2 regions of the Paenibacillus sp. NPDC058898 genome follow, and region 2 is predicted to be linked to the other one. Evidence: riboswitches for the same ligand, from Rfam matches in the RefSeq annotation. Region 2 holds a riboswitch; the other holds the start of a gene.
What was found. Region 2 has a riboswitch for ZMP and ZTP ahead of rpiB (ribose 5-phosphate isomerase B). Riboswitches for the same ligand answer to the same signal wherever they lie in the genome.
Positions count from the first base shown of each region.

Region 1: it holds a riboswitch for ZMP and ZTP, as region 2 does, so the genes downstream of both, ACOZB4_RS09405 (bifunctional 5,10-methylenetetrahydrofolate dehydrogenase/5,10-methenyltetrahydrofolate cyclohydrolase) here and rpiB (ribose 5-phosphate isomerase B) in region 2, are expected to answer to the same signal.

Region 1 is NZ_JBMOSM010000003.1:227,965-236,127, forward strand. It holds gene ACOZB4_RS09395 (glycoside hydrolase family 32 protein) at 1-664, opposite strand, end outside; gene ACOZB4_RS09400 (LacI family DNA-binding transcriptional regulator) at 844-1,836, opposite strand; gene ACOZB4_RS09405 (bifunctional 5,10-methylenetetrahydrofolate dehydrogenase/5,10-methenyltetrahydrofolate cyclohydrolase) at 2,152-3,000, opposite strand; ZMP/ZTP riboswitch at 3,066-3,145, opposite strand; gene ACOZB4_RS09410 (YolD-like family protein) at 3,254-3,505, opposite strand; gene ACOZB4_RS09415 (GTP-binding protein) at 3,981-5,189, opposite strand; gene ACOZB4_RS09420 (hypothetical protein) at 5,423-5,707, opposite strand; gene ACOZB4_RS09425 (DUF1801 domain-containing protein) at 5,955-6,293, shown strand; gene ACOZB4_RS09430 (ArsR/SmtB family transcription factor) at 6,318-6,635, shown strand; gene ACOZB4_RS09435 (SRPBCC family protein) at 6,669-7,175, shown strand; gene ACOZB4_RS09440 (helix-turn-helix domain-containing protein) at 7,472-7,891, opposite strand; gene hxlB (6-phospho-3-hexuloisomerase) at 7,972-8,163, opposite strand, start outside.
Region 2 is NZ_JBMOSM010000005.1:163,013-171,175, forward strand. It holds gene glyA (serine hydroxymethyltransferase) at 1-281, opposite strand, end outside; gene ACOZB4_RS15630 (TIGR01440 family protein) at 372-956, opposite strand; gene rpiB (ribose 5-phosphate isomerase B) at 1,042-1,506, opposite strand; ZMP/ZTP riboswitch at 1,621-1,702, opposite strand; gene ACOZB4_RS15640 (low molecular weight protein arginine phosphatase) at 1,793-2,380, opposite strand; gene ACOZB4_RS15645 (manganese efflux pump MntP family protein) at 2,435-2,998, opposite strand; gene ACOZB4_RS15650 (L-threonylcarbamoyladenylate synthase) at 3,080-4,225, opposite strand; gene spoIIR (stage II sporulation protein R) at 4,445-5,140, opposite strand; gene ACOZB4_RS15660 (hypothetical protein) at 5,411-5,938, shown strand; gene ACOZB4_RS15665 (FtsW/RodA/SpoVE family cell cycle protein) at 6,062-7,222, opposite strand; gene prmC (peptide chain release factor N(5)-glutamine methyltransferase) at 7,365-8,163, opposite strand, start outside.

The DNA of each region.
Region 1 (8,163 bases), on a different contig from region 2:
GGCATTCCCACATATAGCCGAAATGTTCAAGACGGGTCTGGATTTCCCCTTTGCATGACCAATCCAGCAAATCCGGTGATTCATACACGACAGCCGTTCCTGTTTGATCGTCCCTTTGGGCGCCGATGACGAACCGGAACAGGTCTTCGTCTTTCCATACCTTCGGATCCCGGAAATGCTCGGTATATCCGTCCGGCACACGGTCAATCAGCGGCTTATCGAGCTTCGTGATGGTGCCAACACGGTCCATCACGGCCATGCATTGATAAGAATGCCTGTTCCATTCCTCATCCCGGGTATTCCCGGTATACATCAGATACAGTTTGTCGTCTTTCACGATCCCGCTTCCCGAATAGGCGCCATATGCATCATGCGAGTACCCGGGCTCAATGGCGATGCCTTTGTTTTGCCAGTGCACCAAGTCCGTGGAGGAGGTATGGTACCAGTATTTCAGGCCGTGAAACGTGCCCAGAGGAAACCATTGATAAAACAAGTGGTATTTCCCGTTATAATAAGAAAATCCGTTGGGGTCATTCAGCAAGCCCATGATGGGCTGTACGTGAAACCTCTGCCTCCATTCGCTGCGTTTTGCTTGCTCCTTCAAGGAGGCAATCTCTTCAGGAGAGGCCTGATCCAGGCGTCGGTATCTCCGTTCTCTGTCCATGTCTCTTCTCCTTGTATATAGGCTTTCTCAAAAAACAAACTGATCATGCTATGCGTGAACATCAGCCTAACCCATTTATAACGGAACCGGTTCCAATCAGGGTTAAAAATAATGAACTCAGCTCCAATACCAAGCAAAAGCAGTATTGGAACCGGTTCCTTTTTTCCAGTATAAAATACCTATTTTAGATTGTCAACGCTTTCCCGATGAATCATATCGCAATTCATGACCGTCAGGAAATCCACAGGCTCGTCGTTGACCAGCTTTATGATATGCTGAGCGGCGAGGTGGCCCGCTTGGGAATATCCATATTTAACCGTTGTCAATCCGGGATGAATTACCTCGGTAACGTCGTATCCGCCAAATCCGGTAACGGAGAGTTCGTTGGGGATCTGGATGCCCTTCATATGAGCCGCTTTCATAACGCCTAACGCGATGTTGTCGGTAGCGCAGACCATTGCAGTTGGCAGCGTTCGGTTCAACTCAAAAATGGACAATGCGGTCTTTACACCATCCGACATCTTAAACCCACTCTCATAGAGAACCGCCTCCACCTCGTCATACTCGCTTAACGCCTTCAGAAACCCTTCCTTCCGCTGAACTCCGACAGCAACGTCTTTTTCCGTCACGCCGATATAAGATATATGACGGTGTCCCATGGACAGCACATATCGGCCCATGTCATAACCTGCGGCATAGTCGTTATATATCATGCTGTGGACATCCTTATGCTGTTGTCCGAGCAGGATGACGGGGATGCCGATCTCTTTAATCGCGGCAAGATGCGTTTCCGTCACCTGAGTGGCGAATAAAATAATGCCAGATATTTTTTGTCTGGCGAGATCATACAGCGCTTCAATCTCCCTGGATAAGTCCTGGCTTGCATTAATAATGAGAAGCTGATAACCGTGTTTCCTTAATTCTTCATCCATGCCGGCAACGGTCTGCGATGCTGAGAATGAATCCAGACGCGGCACAATGGTGCCGATCATGCTGGTTTTTTTCGCTTTCAAGCTCTGTGCGAACGAATTCGGAATATAGCCGGTTTCCTGAATGACCAGCTCTATCTTACGGCGTGTTGCATTACTGACAGAACCTCCGTTTAAGAAACGGGAGACCGTGCTTTTGGCAACTCCGGCTTTTTTGGCAATATCTGCAATCGTGTTCTTCATTCGGTGCTCCCGGGAGCCGCTTGCGGCGCTGCAACGAACAGATTATCCTCCACAGCTCCTTGCTCCGCAGCACAACTGGAAATGAGTTGTTTGTGCATGAATCTCTCCCCTTCGATTTTGCTTTTTCCTAACTATACCATGACTTCCAGGGATCCGTGAAATGCAGACTCCACCCCGAGCATTTGATGGGCAATACTTTTCTGCGTTCCAGATTCTAGCGAGGAACGAAGCGATTCAAAGGGGGATTCTTCATGCAAATCCCCTTTCGGGACGCGCAAATGGACCGTGCCTTATCCCGTTATTACATGGTTACTGTTAACCTTGCACGGTTCGCTCAGCCGATTCGACGGTATGCTTCAGCAATGTAGCAATCGTAACGGGGCCAACACCGGCAGGTACTGGTGTAATTGCGGATGCCAACTTCGCGCAGGCATCGTAATCGCAGTCGCCGATATTGCCTGGATTATAGCCGGCATCCAATACGACGGCTCCCGGCTTGATCCAGTCCCCTTGAATCAAATTAGGCTTGCCTACGGCCGCAACCACGATATCTCCCTGGGACACAATCTCCCCAAGGTTCTTCGTTCTCGAGTGGCAGATCGTAACGGTAGCATTGCGATTAAGCAGATTCATCGATACCGGCTTACCCAGAATCGGACTGCGTCCGACCACCACGGCATGCTTCCCTTCGATCGGCAGATCATAATAATCCATAATCGCAATAATCGCAGCAGGCGTACAAGACGGATAATCGGCAAAACCAAACGCATTTTGCGAGAAACCGAGCGTGGTTACTCCATCCACGTCTTTTTTAATGTCAATGGCATCAAAGGCTGCCCGTTCATCGATATGATGCGGTACCGGATGCTGCAGCAGAATACCGTGGACATTCGGATCCTCGTTCAGCTCTTGAATCGCAGCAATCAGCTCCTCGGTCGTTGTCGATGTCTCCAGTACCACTTTTTTGGATATGATGCCAAGCCGCTCGCAAGCATTTCCCTTCATCCGCACATAGGTCGCCGAAGCAGGATCATCGCCAACCAGAATCGTTGCCAGACAAGGCGTTACCCCCTGCAACTTCAATTCCTGTACCTTTACAGCCAGCTTGGTCTTGATATCGTCGGATACCTTTTTTCCATCTAAAATTACGGGTTCCTTACTCATGCTAATCCGCTCCTTCGCCATTGTATTAAAAAACATAAAGAGGCAAGGCGACTGATCGTCTCCTTACCTCTTGCCCAGGCGTACGGCATATGATCCTATGTGCTCCCTCTTGGTACCCCAAGCTACGCCAGTAACACATAGATAACTTTTTTTAATATACCACGACTTTGGACATCGCGCTACCGGGTATGAAGCCGACCGCTTTAAATCACAATCTCTTTGATTCATTTGCGGGAAGCACACATGATTCTGATTAGTCTCTCGGATAATTCACTTCCATAATGTCCATAAAAGGAACCTTCGTAATAACGCCATTCTGTTTCATATGTACCTTCCCTGTTCGGGAGTCCATTTGATCGATTTGCCCGCGGACCGCCTCTTCTCTTCCCCAGACCGTCAGCACGATAACCGATTCCTCCTGGTAAGCTTCCGTAAGCTGATTTCCGAGTTCTTCCAGTACAAACTCATCTCTAGTGGGTCTCTTTGGAACCTTTGCTTTTGCCATTTCCTTGTCCTCCTGATTGATGTTGCTCATGCGTCAGCATTACATTCTGAAATACGTTAAAGCTATCATCGAAACATGAATTGGGAATCTTCTTCCTATTCTTCCTATTATACAACAAATACAAAACAGGTGCTCTGGACTTGATAGGTATAAGTTCTGGACAGATAAATAGATTGACCACATCATTAAATGATTTTTTTAAACCCCGTCCTTCTGAAGGGCGCTTTCTAAACAGGGTAATAACTTTTCCTGCAATTGAGTTTTTAAATGATGAATTTCTGCATATTCCCCTGCTTCTTTCGTATTCTTCTTTTGAACTTTTCCATGACAAAAATCCCCTTAAGTAAACTGTAGCGCTCTTCTTCAGCACTGTCTACGCAAAGGGGATTATATTCTAGAAAACCTGTAAAGCCCTCAAGTGGCTCTTTATCCATTCGTAATTATTACGATTAATTTTAATCAAAAAAATATAACCTTACAGTGATAGCTCTTCGATGGCCATCCATGGCAGCGGATTGTTAAACGTCGACCAATCCAGCTGCATTTCCTGCTCGGTCAACAGACAATCGTCCAGCTCCTGCTCGATTAGTGACTGTTCCATCCCAATCCCGATCATCACGAGCTCGGTCATCCGATCCCCCCAGACGGCATCCCATTTTCGCTGCACATCCGGCTCACTCTGAATCAGCTCCTGCTGTTCCTGCTCGGTTAAAGCAGCCACCCAATATCCAGCTGGCCCGAACTGAATCGAAGGACCCGCTTGACTTAGACTTGCCGCAACATCCTCAAGCACTGCCAGCCAAGCGATCCCTTTCGCGCGTACGACCTCTTCCGGCCAATAACTCATGAATGCGGCCAGCCGCTCCGGATGAAACGGTCTTCTTCTCCGATAAACAAAAGAGCTGATGCCGTATTCATCCGTTTCTGGCACATGCTCTTCCTTCTGAAGCTCCTGAATCCAGCCGGGGGCCTGACTGGCTTTCTCAAAGTCGAATAAACCGGTATTCAGAATTTCCGCAGGTGCGACTTGTCCTTTAACGGTACGTATGATTTTGGCGCTTGGCTGAAGCTTATGAAGTATGCCTTCCACCTTGGCCAATTCGTCATCGCTTACCAGATCACATTTGTTCAACAGCAGCACATCACACGTCTCAACCTGGTCGATCAACAGATCCACGACTTCCCGTGTATCCTCTTCGCCAAGCGCTTCCTTCCGATCGAGCAGGCTTTGGCCCGAAGAGAAGTCTTTCCAGAATCGGTTCGCGTCTACAACCGTCACCATGCAATCCAGCCGGGCTAGGTCGGACAGCTGTACACCGGATACCTCATCTGGATAAACAAAGGTCTGCGCAACAGGCACGGGCTCGCTAATCCCCGTCGATTCAATCAGGATATAGTCAAAACGGTTTTCTTGTGCCAGCTTCTGAACTTCCTGCACCAAATCTTCCCGGAGGGTGCAGCAGATGCAGCCATTGGACATTTCGACCAGCTTCTCATCCGTTCGGGACAGGCTCCCTTCCCCTCGAACCAAATCCGCGTCAATATTCACTTCGCTCATGTCGTTCACAATGACCGCAACCTTCAATCCATCACGATTATGAAGCACATGATTCAACACGGTCGTTTTGCCTGATCCGAGGTAACCGCTGAGTACGGTAACTGGAATCTTATTGTTGTTATTCATCTACTGAACTTCCTCCATTCCTTAATCGTAATAATTACGATTTATACGGTATGATATTATATCTCCTTCAGCGAATTGTCAATCCTTCCGTGCAGAAAATGATCCGGCCAGCAAAATAAACCTCCGGCACTTAGGTACCGGAGGTTTATTTCCTCACCATTTAACTTATCTTGGTAGCCCATTTTCTTATGGTCAAGTGTCACTAATCGTTTGTATACATAATATGAATTATCTCAAGACGAAAAGGAGAAATTCGATGAATCAACAAAACTATAACCTTCAAGAAACTCAACAAAGAGAACCTCAGCCTTATCATCATCATCATGGTCACGGTCATGAGCATCACCCCCATTTTCATCCATATAGTTCTCCATCAGGCCATCATATGATCCATCATCATCACCATCACCACTATCACCATCACTATCAAATGAGGAGAGAAGAAGAGTAGTATTAAAAATTAATAACGAAAAACGCAAGGCGAGAAGATCTACGCCACGGTTGCATGTCGCGTTCATGCAGCCGTGCGTGTCATTCTCGCCTTTTCTATGCTTACATAGCATTACGGTAAAACTATCATGTGATGCTCAACATACGGTTAAACTACTCTCGAATTGTGCTCACTTTATTGTCAAATTACGTTCAGTTACTAACCCTTTGAGGAAAGGCAAGATTCATTTCCGAATATTCCTTTACAAGAATATTCTCATCATGGTATATTGTAACCAATCGTTGGTTAATATTCACAAATAAGGAGGGCAAGATATGAGCCAAGAAGTAATTTCGTTCATCGAAAACCTTAGTCTGCCTTGGCAAGTAGACGTCAGTAACAAGCTTCGACACATGGTCCAAGAAGCAATTCCGGAAGTAGAAGAACGAATTCAGTACAAAAAGCCACATTTTCTAAAGAACGGACAATATGCAGCTGTGATTTCACCATCAAAAGATGCAATCGCCTTTATGATCATGAACACAACAAATCTAGAAGTCCCCAAAAATTTCGATGGTCCACCCGAACGAAAATGGCTTAAAATTCGAGAAGATGATACCCCATGCTATGAGCTGCTAGCAGAACTTTTAGTTCAAGCATCGAGTTCGTTGTAATAACAAGATCGGGGGTAAGGTCATATGAAACAGACAACTTTGAACGCACTAGCCGAACCTAACCGATTGCAGATAGTCGAACTATTACGAGACGGTCCCTTAACTGTCAGTCAGGTTGCTGATCGCCTTAAAATCCGGCAGCCGCAGACTTCCAAACATTTAAAGATATTGCATGAAGCAGGATTGGTAGAAGTTCAGGCAGAGGCTAATCGACGGATATATAGACTACGACCTGAACCGCTACAAGAGATGGACGAATGGTTGGAATCGTTCCGCGGTATTTGGGAACAGCGCTTAGATCAACTTGAGGATTATTTAGACAAATTACAAAAGAAAGGGTAGCAGCCGCAACCTTTCATATTAGGAGGAATTCAAATGACCGAGCAAAGCAAAAGTGGCTTACTTCTAACCCGTGTTTTCAATGCCCCTCGAGAACTGGTTTTTAAAGTTTGGACGGATCCAGAACACTTCGGTAAATGGTGGGGTCCTCAAGGGTTTTCATTAGATGTTATTAGAATGGATGTACGTCCAGGTGGTATGTTCTTAGGTTGTCAGAAGTCGCCAGATGGTACCCAAGCCATGTGGGGTAAATTTGTATATCAAGAAGTCATAGTTCCTGAAAAACTGGTATTCATCCAATCATTCTCTGATGAAGAAGGTAACACTATACGTGCACCTTTTAACGCAAGCTGGCCGCTTGAAATTATTAATATTATCACACTTGAAGAAGCCGATGGAAAAACAACGCTAACAATGCAGGGTGGCCCTGTCAACGCAACTGCAGAAGAACAAGCAGCATTTGATGAAATGGCTCCAATGGTGAAACAAGGATTTGGCGGTACTTTTGATCAACTCGCTGAATATCTTAAAAGCCAGCAATAATTACATTGACCAAGGAAGCGCGAAAACAGCGGCGGCGAACCTATTTGTTCGCCGCTTTTTAATTCTTCAGAACTCAGCGTCATCTTGCTGGAAAAACCCCTTAAGTTTAAGGGGTTTTTCCATACTATCAGCGCCTTAATTATTTTACAACGAATCGTGCTGTCACCAGATCCTGCCGAAAAAATAACAAGTTTCCTTGTAAAAGTAACCCGGGCAAATGTATGAATCCGCTGATTACAGCACGATGCATTTGTGACGACCGCGTTTCCCATGCATTCGTATACATTTTCGTGAAATTACAGCTTCTGGGCAACTGCTTGTTCCGTTGCCTGTTCATCGTCTTTATCCTCAGGCTTCTCACCGTCTTTCCAGATGACCTGTTCGCCGTAATCTTTTCCCCAATCGTACATCAATTTCAAGATCGGCATAAGACTCTCCCCGTAGGGCGTGAGCGAATATTCGACCCGAGGCGGAACCTCGGGGTAAACTACACGATGGACCAGTTGATCTTCCTCCAATTCGCGGAGCTGATTGGTCAGCATTTTTTGCGTGATATGAGGAATCATTCGATTTAGCTCACCGAAGCGTTTAACGCCCTCTAAACCAAGATGCCATAGGATGATCAGCTTCCATTTGCCGCCGATAACCGCCAGGGTTAACTCTTTATGGCAGTTTATTTCCTTCAGATTGATTCGCTGTTTGACTTCACTTGCCATAATGCATCACCCCTTCTTCCCTACAGTATACAACGGTCGCGGTTATATCAACAAAGTGGAAAATATCACATGACAGCACCCTACTCCAAATTGGCGTGCAGGCCAAACATTTGGTCCGAATGGAGCTCACTCTTCTCCATCAATCTCAGGATGACCGCATCCAGCACGATCAGCATCGTCTGTTCAAATAAAGAGGCCATCGGTTGAACAGTGACGAGTGTATCTTGATTCTGATCCTTGGTGCTTCCGGGGAGCTGAACGATCGCATCGGA
Region 2 (8,163 bases):
GAGTGCGGCTGAACGTTGGCATGCTCGGCTCCAAACAGTTCTTTGGCACGGTCACGGGCGATATCTTCCACGATATCCACACGCTCACAGCCACCGTAATAGCGTTTGCCAGGGTAGCCTTCCGCATATTTATTCGTCAGCACCGTCCCCATTGCTTCCATAACCGCTTCGCTAACAATATTCTCAGAGGCAATCAGCTCAATGTTGCTGCGCTGACGCTTTAGCTCCAAATCCATCGCTTCCAATACAGCCGGGTCACTCTTCCGCAAATGTTCCATCATGTTCATATCCTCCCATAATCAATCGTTATTTTTTCTTGCAAAGTCAATACTACAAGTTCTCATAATTAAAAAAGCGAGTTCTCATTTGAATCAATCGCATAGTGTGGAATCATCCCTCTGCTCGAGCCGGTACACCGCGCGTTCTCCGCCAATCAGCTTCGGACGGGTATAAGCCGCGGTTACGCGCGCCTTGCCGATATAACGCTCGGTCGGTCTGAACGGAACCGCTACTCGCCGCAAATGCATGCCGATCAGCGTCTCGCCGATATCAACTCCCGCATGTGCTTCAATCGATTCCGCAAGACAAGGCTCCTTCATGCTGCGGTAAGCCGCGGAGGCCATCGACCCTCCCGCTCCCGGAATGGGAACAGCCGCCACTTCCGTCAAACCCAGCCGCTCGAGCAGCTCGCGTTCCATGACAAGCGCACGGTTCAGATGCTCACAGCATTGATAAGCCACCGCGAAACCGAATTCCGCTTGGACCTCGGCAATGCCCTGAAGGAGCTGCTGCGCCGTTTCAAGAGCGCCGCCTGTGCCGATCCGGCGTCCGACCACTTCACTGGTGCTGGATCCGATGACCAGCACTTTACTAGGTCCTAACACGGCCGCTTCGGCCAGTTCGCGGACCATACGCGCTGTCTGTTCGTTCAAGGAAACCTTGGAGATATCCGTCATGTCACAGTCCTCCCGATGATTTTTTTCACAGAAGATGCTTCAATCCCATATCACGATAGCCGCAGCCGTAAATTTACGCGTTCACTTATCGCGACTCATTCTTCAGGTAACGCTCCTCGATGGCCTTGATCTTGTTCACACGGCCGATATGGCGCTCGCCATGACTGAAATCCGTTGTCAGCCATGCGCTGACGATTTCAGCAGCAAGTCCGGGACCGACAACACGCTCACCCAACGCAATCACGTTGCTGTCGTTATGCTCGCGCGTCGCTTTGGCCGAGAACACATCATGTGTCAGCGCGCAGCGAATGCCCGGCACCTTGTTGGCTGCAATGCTCATGCCGATCCCCGTACCGCAGATCAGAATGCCGCGATCCGCTTCACCCGAGACTACCTTCTCGCACACAGGAAGGGCATAATCGGGATAATCCACGGAATCGGAACAGCCGCAGCCCAGATCCTCCACCTCGTGTCCAAGACCCCGAATGACTTCCACGATCTCCTCTTTCAGACGAATGCCGGCATGATCCGTACCCAATGCAATTTTCATCTATGAAAAACCCCCTCGTATGTTCGCTTTTGCGTTTTAGCTTGTTTCATTATAACCCAAATCGGGCGCAAAAGACGAAAAAAGAGCAGTCGGCGCACGTATGGTGCTCCAAATGCTCTTTGCCCAGGCGACCGGCCGTATATTCCGATGCTCCATCGTGGTTTCATCCACTTCGTCGCCAGTTACACCGGATCATTGTTTTTCAACTTCATCTTAAAGCAATACCATGTGAAAGGCAAGTGGCTTTTTAGCCCAATGCTAGGCTTCATATCGTTCAAAGCAAGACTTAGTTATGCCGATCCTTCTCCAGCTTGTCCAGGAGACGGAACAACGCCGTCCGAATCTCTGCAGCCGTCGCTTCATATTCCTCCCGCGAGCCTCCAAAAGGATCGGAGATATCGAAGCTCGGAATGCGCTGGCGCAGCTCGATCAGACGCTCCCGGTCACGGTCGCTGACGTCGCGGCCCAGCGATCTGGCCAGCTCAAGCGCCGCATACAGACTATCCTGCTCCCGCAGATCATCCAGCACCCGCCTGTCATCCTCAACAAACTCTTTCAGCGTATGCATCTTGTCTGCGGCGTGCGGGAACTGCCTTATAGCATACTGCTTATGCGACTGGGTCAACGTCAGGATCAAGTCTGACCACTCCACCAGATTCGCAGTCAACGGTTTGGACACCAAGCGTTCCTGGATATCCTGGTCTCGTAGTATGGACTCCGCATGATGGGACACCGGCATTCCATCCACGGCCGAGACACCGGCGGACTTCGTTTCCAGCGGGATGCCCCGTTGTTTGGCAAGCTTGCGCAGCATGCCTTCAGCCATTGGACTGCGGCAGGTATTTCCTGTGCAGACAAACAGTATATTTTTCACGGTCCCGTTCCTCCCGTTAGTAGGTTCTTTGGGGTTATTGTAACAAATATAACGTCAAAAGATAAACATGACACCAAATATAACCAAAATGAGCCCACCCAGCATTTCACCGTACTCCCCCAGTCTATTGCTTACCTGACGGCCAAGCAGCAAACCGAGAATGGACAGCAAACCGCCCACGATCCCGAAGGAGATCACGATCAACAGTACATCATCCACAAACATCCCGAGTGAAACGCCTACCGAGAAGGAATCGATGCTGACGCTAAGCGAAAACAGCAGCATGCCTAAAAATGCGGTAGGATGTATTCGCTGTCCTTCTCCACCCCGCCAGGCGTTATACATCATATGTCCGCCTAACAGAAGCAGCAGCCCGCCGGCCGCAAGCCCTGTGACGTGACCCAGTAACATGCCTACATAGCGGCCGGCAAATAAGCCCAGCAGCGGCATCAGCATGTGAAACAACGCGATCATGAAGCTGATGCCCAGCATATGGCCTAAGCGCATGCCGCTTCTCATTCCGACTCCGATTCCAAGCGAAAATGCGTCTAGACCGAGTGCAACCGCCATCAGCAGAATCGCCGCAAGCTGTCCCGATTGGACAGACGCCTCCAGCATGCCCATTCCCCCAAGTCCCATGGTCTTGTACAACATATGCGGACAAGGGGTAAATGATGCCAAAAGCGTTCACTCGGCGGGTCAATTCACATCGATGATGTGGTGTCCCGCGGCCTTCAACAGCCGGTTCATGACGGCTGCCCCGAGGCCTTGCTCCGGGCACGCTTCGGCCAGAATGAAGGTCGCGCCTTCGTCATCGAATCGGCGCAGGCCGGCGTACAGCCGGCGGGCCGCTTCCTCCGGCGCGGCCAGGCTGCCGAGCGAGACGGCAACGTCCGCGTGGTAGTGACCGATGTGCTCGTCGAATGACAGCACGCCGGTCACCTCCCCGCGCCGGCCGGCCGCCTCAAGCTCGGCCGCGATGCGTGCCGACACCGCGTCGGCACGCGGGCCCTGCACCACGCACATCGCACCCTTCGGTGCGTAGTGCGTGTACTTCATGCCCGGCGAGCGCGGCGCCGGGCTCCCCGCCTCCCCGGCGGCGCGATGCAGCGCCGGGTCCATGCGCACGCTTGCCGCAACTGCGGCAAGCTGCTCCGCCGTGACGCCGCCCGGGCGAAGCACCGTGACGGCCCCGTCTTCGCCGACTTGCACGACCGTCGACTCGACGCCCACCCCGGCCGGGCCGCCGTCGAGGACGCCGTCGATCGCCCCCGCCAGATCCTCCAGGACATGGCTGGCCAGCGTCGGGCTTGGCCGACCGGAACGGTTCGCGCTCGGCGCAGCCAGCGGACGCCCGGCGGCGCTGATCAAAGCCAGCGCCACATTGTGATCCGGCATCCGTACGGCAACGGTATCGAGACCTGCCGTCACGCGAGGGGAAACAGCACCCGGTTTAACGGGCAGTACCAGCGATAGCGGCCCAGGCCAGAACCTTGCCATCAGCGCCCGTTCCGTCTCATTTACATGAAGGACCAAACCGTCAAGCTGAGCTAGCTCCGAAATATGCACAATCAACGGATTGTCCGACGGCCGGCCTTTCGCGGCAAAGACGCGCTCGACCGCTTCTGTATTGCCGGCGTCCGCGCCAAGCCCGTAGACCGTTTCCGTCGGAAAGGCCACCGTTCCGCCGAGCTCAAGCACCTGCCCCGCTTCCCCAAGCGCTTGCTTTGCCTCATTCTCCAAACTTAAGCTCTCCCTAGAGAGCGAGTTCGAGACGTGCCACACTTGGGTTGATTTTGCACCAACCTGGCGGAAGCCGTTATCCCGCTGCTGGTTAGGTTCCATGCCGTTCCCGTTCTGTTCCATTCCTATCCCAAACTTTCTGTATATGAAATATATAAACTCCAGTGCGAGTTTTACCTATGTCCCAAAAATAAAAAGCGCTTTTCGTTCTTCAGTCCCGTGCCGGTTCTCATTCAAACCAGTCGCGCCAAAGAGAAAGCACTCTTCTACTTCAAAGTTTATCATACCCGATCAGGATTGAAAATCAACTCGCTCATAATCTTAGAACAAGCTTACCACCCAGTTCCAAATGCCACGAAACATATCCCACAAGAAGAAGCGGACCTCCGGTTCGCTATCGCCTGCGTTCTTCGGAGCTTCCTCTTGGGAAGTTTCGCCAGCCTCAGCAGAAACCGTTTGGATACCTGTGTCAAGAGGCTGCGCCGCCGCATCCCCGCTGCCGCCATCGATGAAACAAAGCGGCGGGAACAGGACACACCACCAGTTCTGCCCTTGACCTTCTCCTAAAGAAATACGCAGCGCATCGTAATCGCCGGCCGGATACACCGTGCCCCCGTATAACTTCGTCGGGAACGGCACGACGCCAAGCTCTACGGTGTAACTGTACGTAATCCCTCTTTTCTTCAGCTCTTCACCCACCAATTGGCGGATTTCCGGAAGATGCTGCCGGGTTAATGCTTTGGCGTCTTCCAGGCTTTGCGGGTTCTCCAGCTGCAGGACCCAAAGCTGCATCTGCTCAACGACCGCGTCACGAATCTCTCTTTTGACGAGCTGATCGGACGGGGTATCTGAATTCGCGAGAATGCGAAGCCGTATCGATTCTTGAGGGATCGGACCTCCAACAACGGAAGCATCAATCTGCTGTCCTTCCCAAGCCATGATGACCATAAACATGCAGGATAAGAGCACAACCATTTTTTTCACGATAATACGGAGGGTTTCACTATAATTTGTCATCTCGGACAACCGCCTCTCTATGAACGAAACTCTATGATGCTATCAGTATGTCCGGTATTGAGAGATTCAAACGTAGATAACATTAATTTTCAATTTTGAACTTATACACGCAATAAATAATAGCATTATAAACAATATATAGAATTAAGATATAAAATTTGACAACAGTAATATTAGTTGTTACTATTTTTATATAAAGTAAATATGTTCCAAATAAGGAGGATAGTTCTTTATAATTAAAAATAAATTAGAAGAAAGAGGTAGATTTGTATGAATACAAAAAAAATTATAGTTGCTACTATGATGGCTCTTTCAGTGACGTCCATCTCTACTACTTTTGCCGCTGAGGTTGAGTTAGTTAACCCCCAGAATACTCCTGTATCAACAGAAACTACTATAAGTCAATCTATTACTGATATTGTTCCTTACGGAACTAGTGCCCCAACTTCCCACTGGAATTTGGGCAACGGCCCTTATGATGCACAGTTCTCTTCTTTGTATAATATTTTATATACTAATTACTATTTTACTCCTAATTCAAATGGCGAATTGTTTATGAGAGGACGCATTTGGGAAGAAACGGGTAATCCAAGTGGTAGCTACAAATACAAAATTATATGTTTTGACGCTTCGACCAAAAAAGCTGTTACTGAAACAAGTGGAACAACCAACGGAAACGGTTCAGATGTAAATATCCGTTTCTATAACCTCGACAAATCTAAGAATTACTACTTTGGGTATCAAAACCTTGATGGTTCCTGGTCAACTCTTGGGGGCTATACAACAATTTCACGATAGTAAAGAAATCGTTTAACTTACATCAACTAAATTAAACAAAGACCCGAAAACAGGACTAAGTAAACTGTTTTCGGGTCTTTTTATTTGTAATATATTGTTAGCTTATATAACTCGCTTTCACCTTTATTTAGCTTTTTTAGTCTCTGGTAATTCTTCATCAATTTCTTGTCCATGTAGCCTCACACTCATGGCAACTCCAAGACTTGCCATATTGATTATAAGCGAGGTTCCCCCATAGCTGATAAATGGCAAAGTTATCCCTGTCAATGGCATTAATCCAATAAACATACCAATGTTCTCAAATATCTGATACATAAACATGGAGATAATACCAACTAGCAAGAACGGCCCTGCCCTATCTTTACATTCAAGAGCGATAAGAATCATTCTGTGAATTAGAACAAAATATAGCAAAAGTAGTATAGAAGAGCCGATAAAACCGTACTCCTCAGCTATCTGGGCAAAGATAGAGTCTGAATAGGCGTAAGGTACAAACCCCTTCTGGACATAACCACCTTCCATAAAGCCCATTCCCTTCATCCCGCCAGAGGCTATCGCAAGCTTCGCATTACGTGTATGATAACTAGAATCGGAAGGTGCACTATCAGGTAGAAGCCATGAATCAATTCGCCCTATCCAGTGGGGCTTTAATAAGTTCGCTTCAATAATTTCATCGTGAAAATGGATATACGCTTGTGTACTACCGAAAATTATACCGCCCATAAGAGTCAAACCGATCAGAGCATGAGTGTATTTAATGTTACCAATCCAAAGAAGACCAACCAAAATCACAAAATAACTGAGAGCATTACCGAGGTCATTCTGAAGCATAACAAGCGTAAACGGTAAAAACGCAAGCATCCCAACCGGGACAACATCCTTCCAAAAGGAAAGAAGAGGTTTATTTTTCTTGCGATAAAGTACATAGGACAGAAAAATAATAAGAACCAACTTAAATAACTCCGCAGGCTGAATGCTTAATGAACCAATATAAATCCATCCCTGAGCACCGTTAATATCTTTCCCAATAAATATTACCAATATGAGGGTCACCAGTCCGCCTAGATAAATATACCATGCATATTTAATAAGAAGACGATAGTCTATTAAACTTATCCCTACAAAAGCAACGAAACCTACGATATAGTATCTAATCATCATAAAATGTGAACCATCTAGCTTGGTCTCTTTTGTCACACTGTAAATAGATGTAATGCTGATTATCATCAACATTAACAAAACAAATACAATCAGATAGTCCATTTTTTTTAATTTTCTCAATATATCAACTAACATATTCTTCCCCCTGCATAGGAGCCTTCTTCCCTATTTGCCTGTTCTCAGGTAATATAACGATCTAAACGGAACAAAAGTTTATTTTGCTCAGCCCATCATCTATTTTAAAAGAAATCCACCCAGAACACAATTAACGGAAAATTCCCAGAACATGCCTGTCAATCCCCGCCAAATCCGGCACCGTGACGATTTCCTTCCAGTGCCCTGCACTCCGCAGAAGCTCTGCCACATCCTCGGCTTGGCCCATACCCAGCTCAAAGGCGATCAGCCGCGGCGGCGCTGACAGCAAGGGCAGCTGCGCCATCATGATCCGGTACGGATTCAATCCGTCCGGCCCGCCATCCAGTGCCGTTCGCGGCTCATAATCGCGGACTTCGGGCTGAAGTCCCTCAATATCCTCCGCCGGAATGTACGGCGGGTTGGAGACAAGGATGTCCGGGGCCATGCCGGCGAATGGCTCCAACAGGTTCCCCTGCCGAAACTCGACACAGGCGTTCAGCTGCTTCGCATTACGAGCAGCTACCTCCAGCGCATCCGGCGAAATATCGCTCGCCAGCAAACCCCATGCCGGCTCCTGCAATGCCAACGTAATGGCAATGGCCCCGCTACCCGTGCCGATATCAATGGCCTGTAGCCTTTCATACGATCGCGGAGTAAGCTCCCGTCCATACTTCAGCACCGCTTCCACGAGCAGCTCCGTTTCCGGACGCGGAATGAGAACCGCCGGCGTAACTTCAAACGGCCTGCCGTAAAATTCCTGTTCGCCGATAATATACTGCGCAGGAACGCCTTGGGCTTTGCGATTGATCGCTTCTTCCAGGGCGTAGCGGCGGTCCGCCGGAAACGGATCCGCGAGTGCCATATAATATGAGGTTCCCGACAATCCCAGCACATGCTCCAGCAGCAGCTGCGCATTCCGCTGCGGTTCC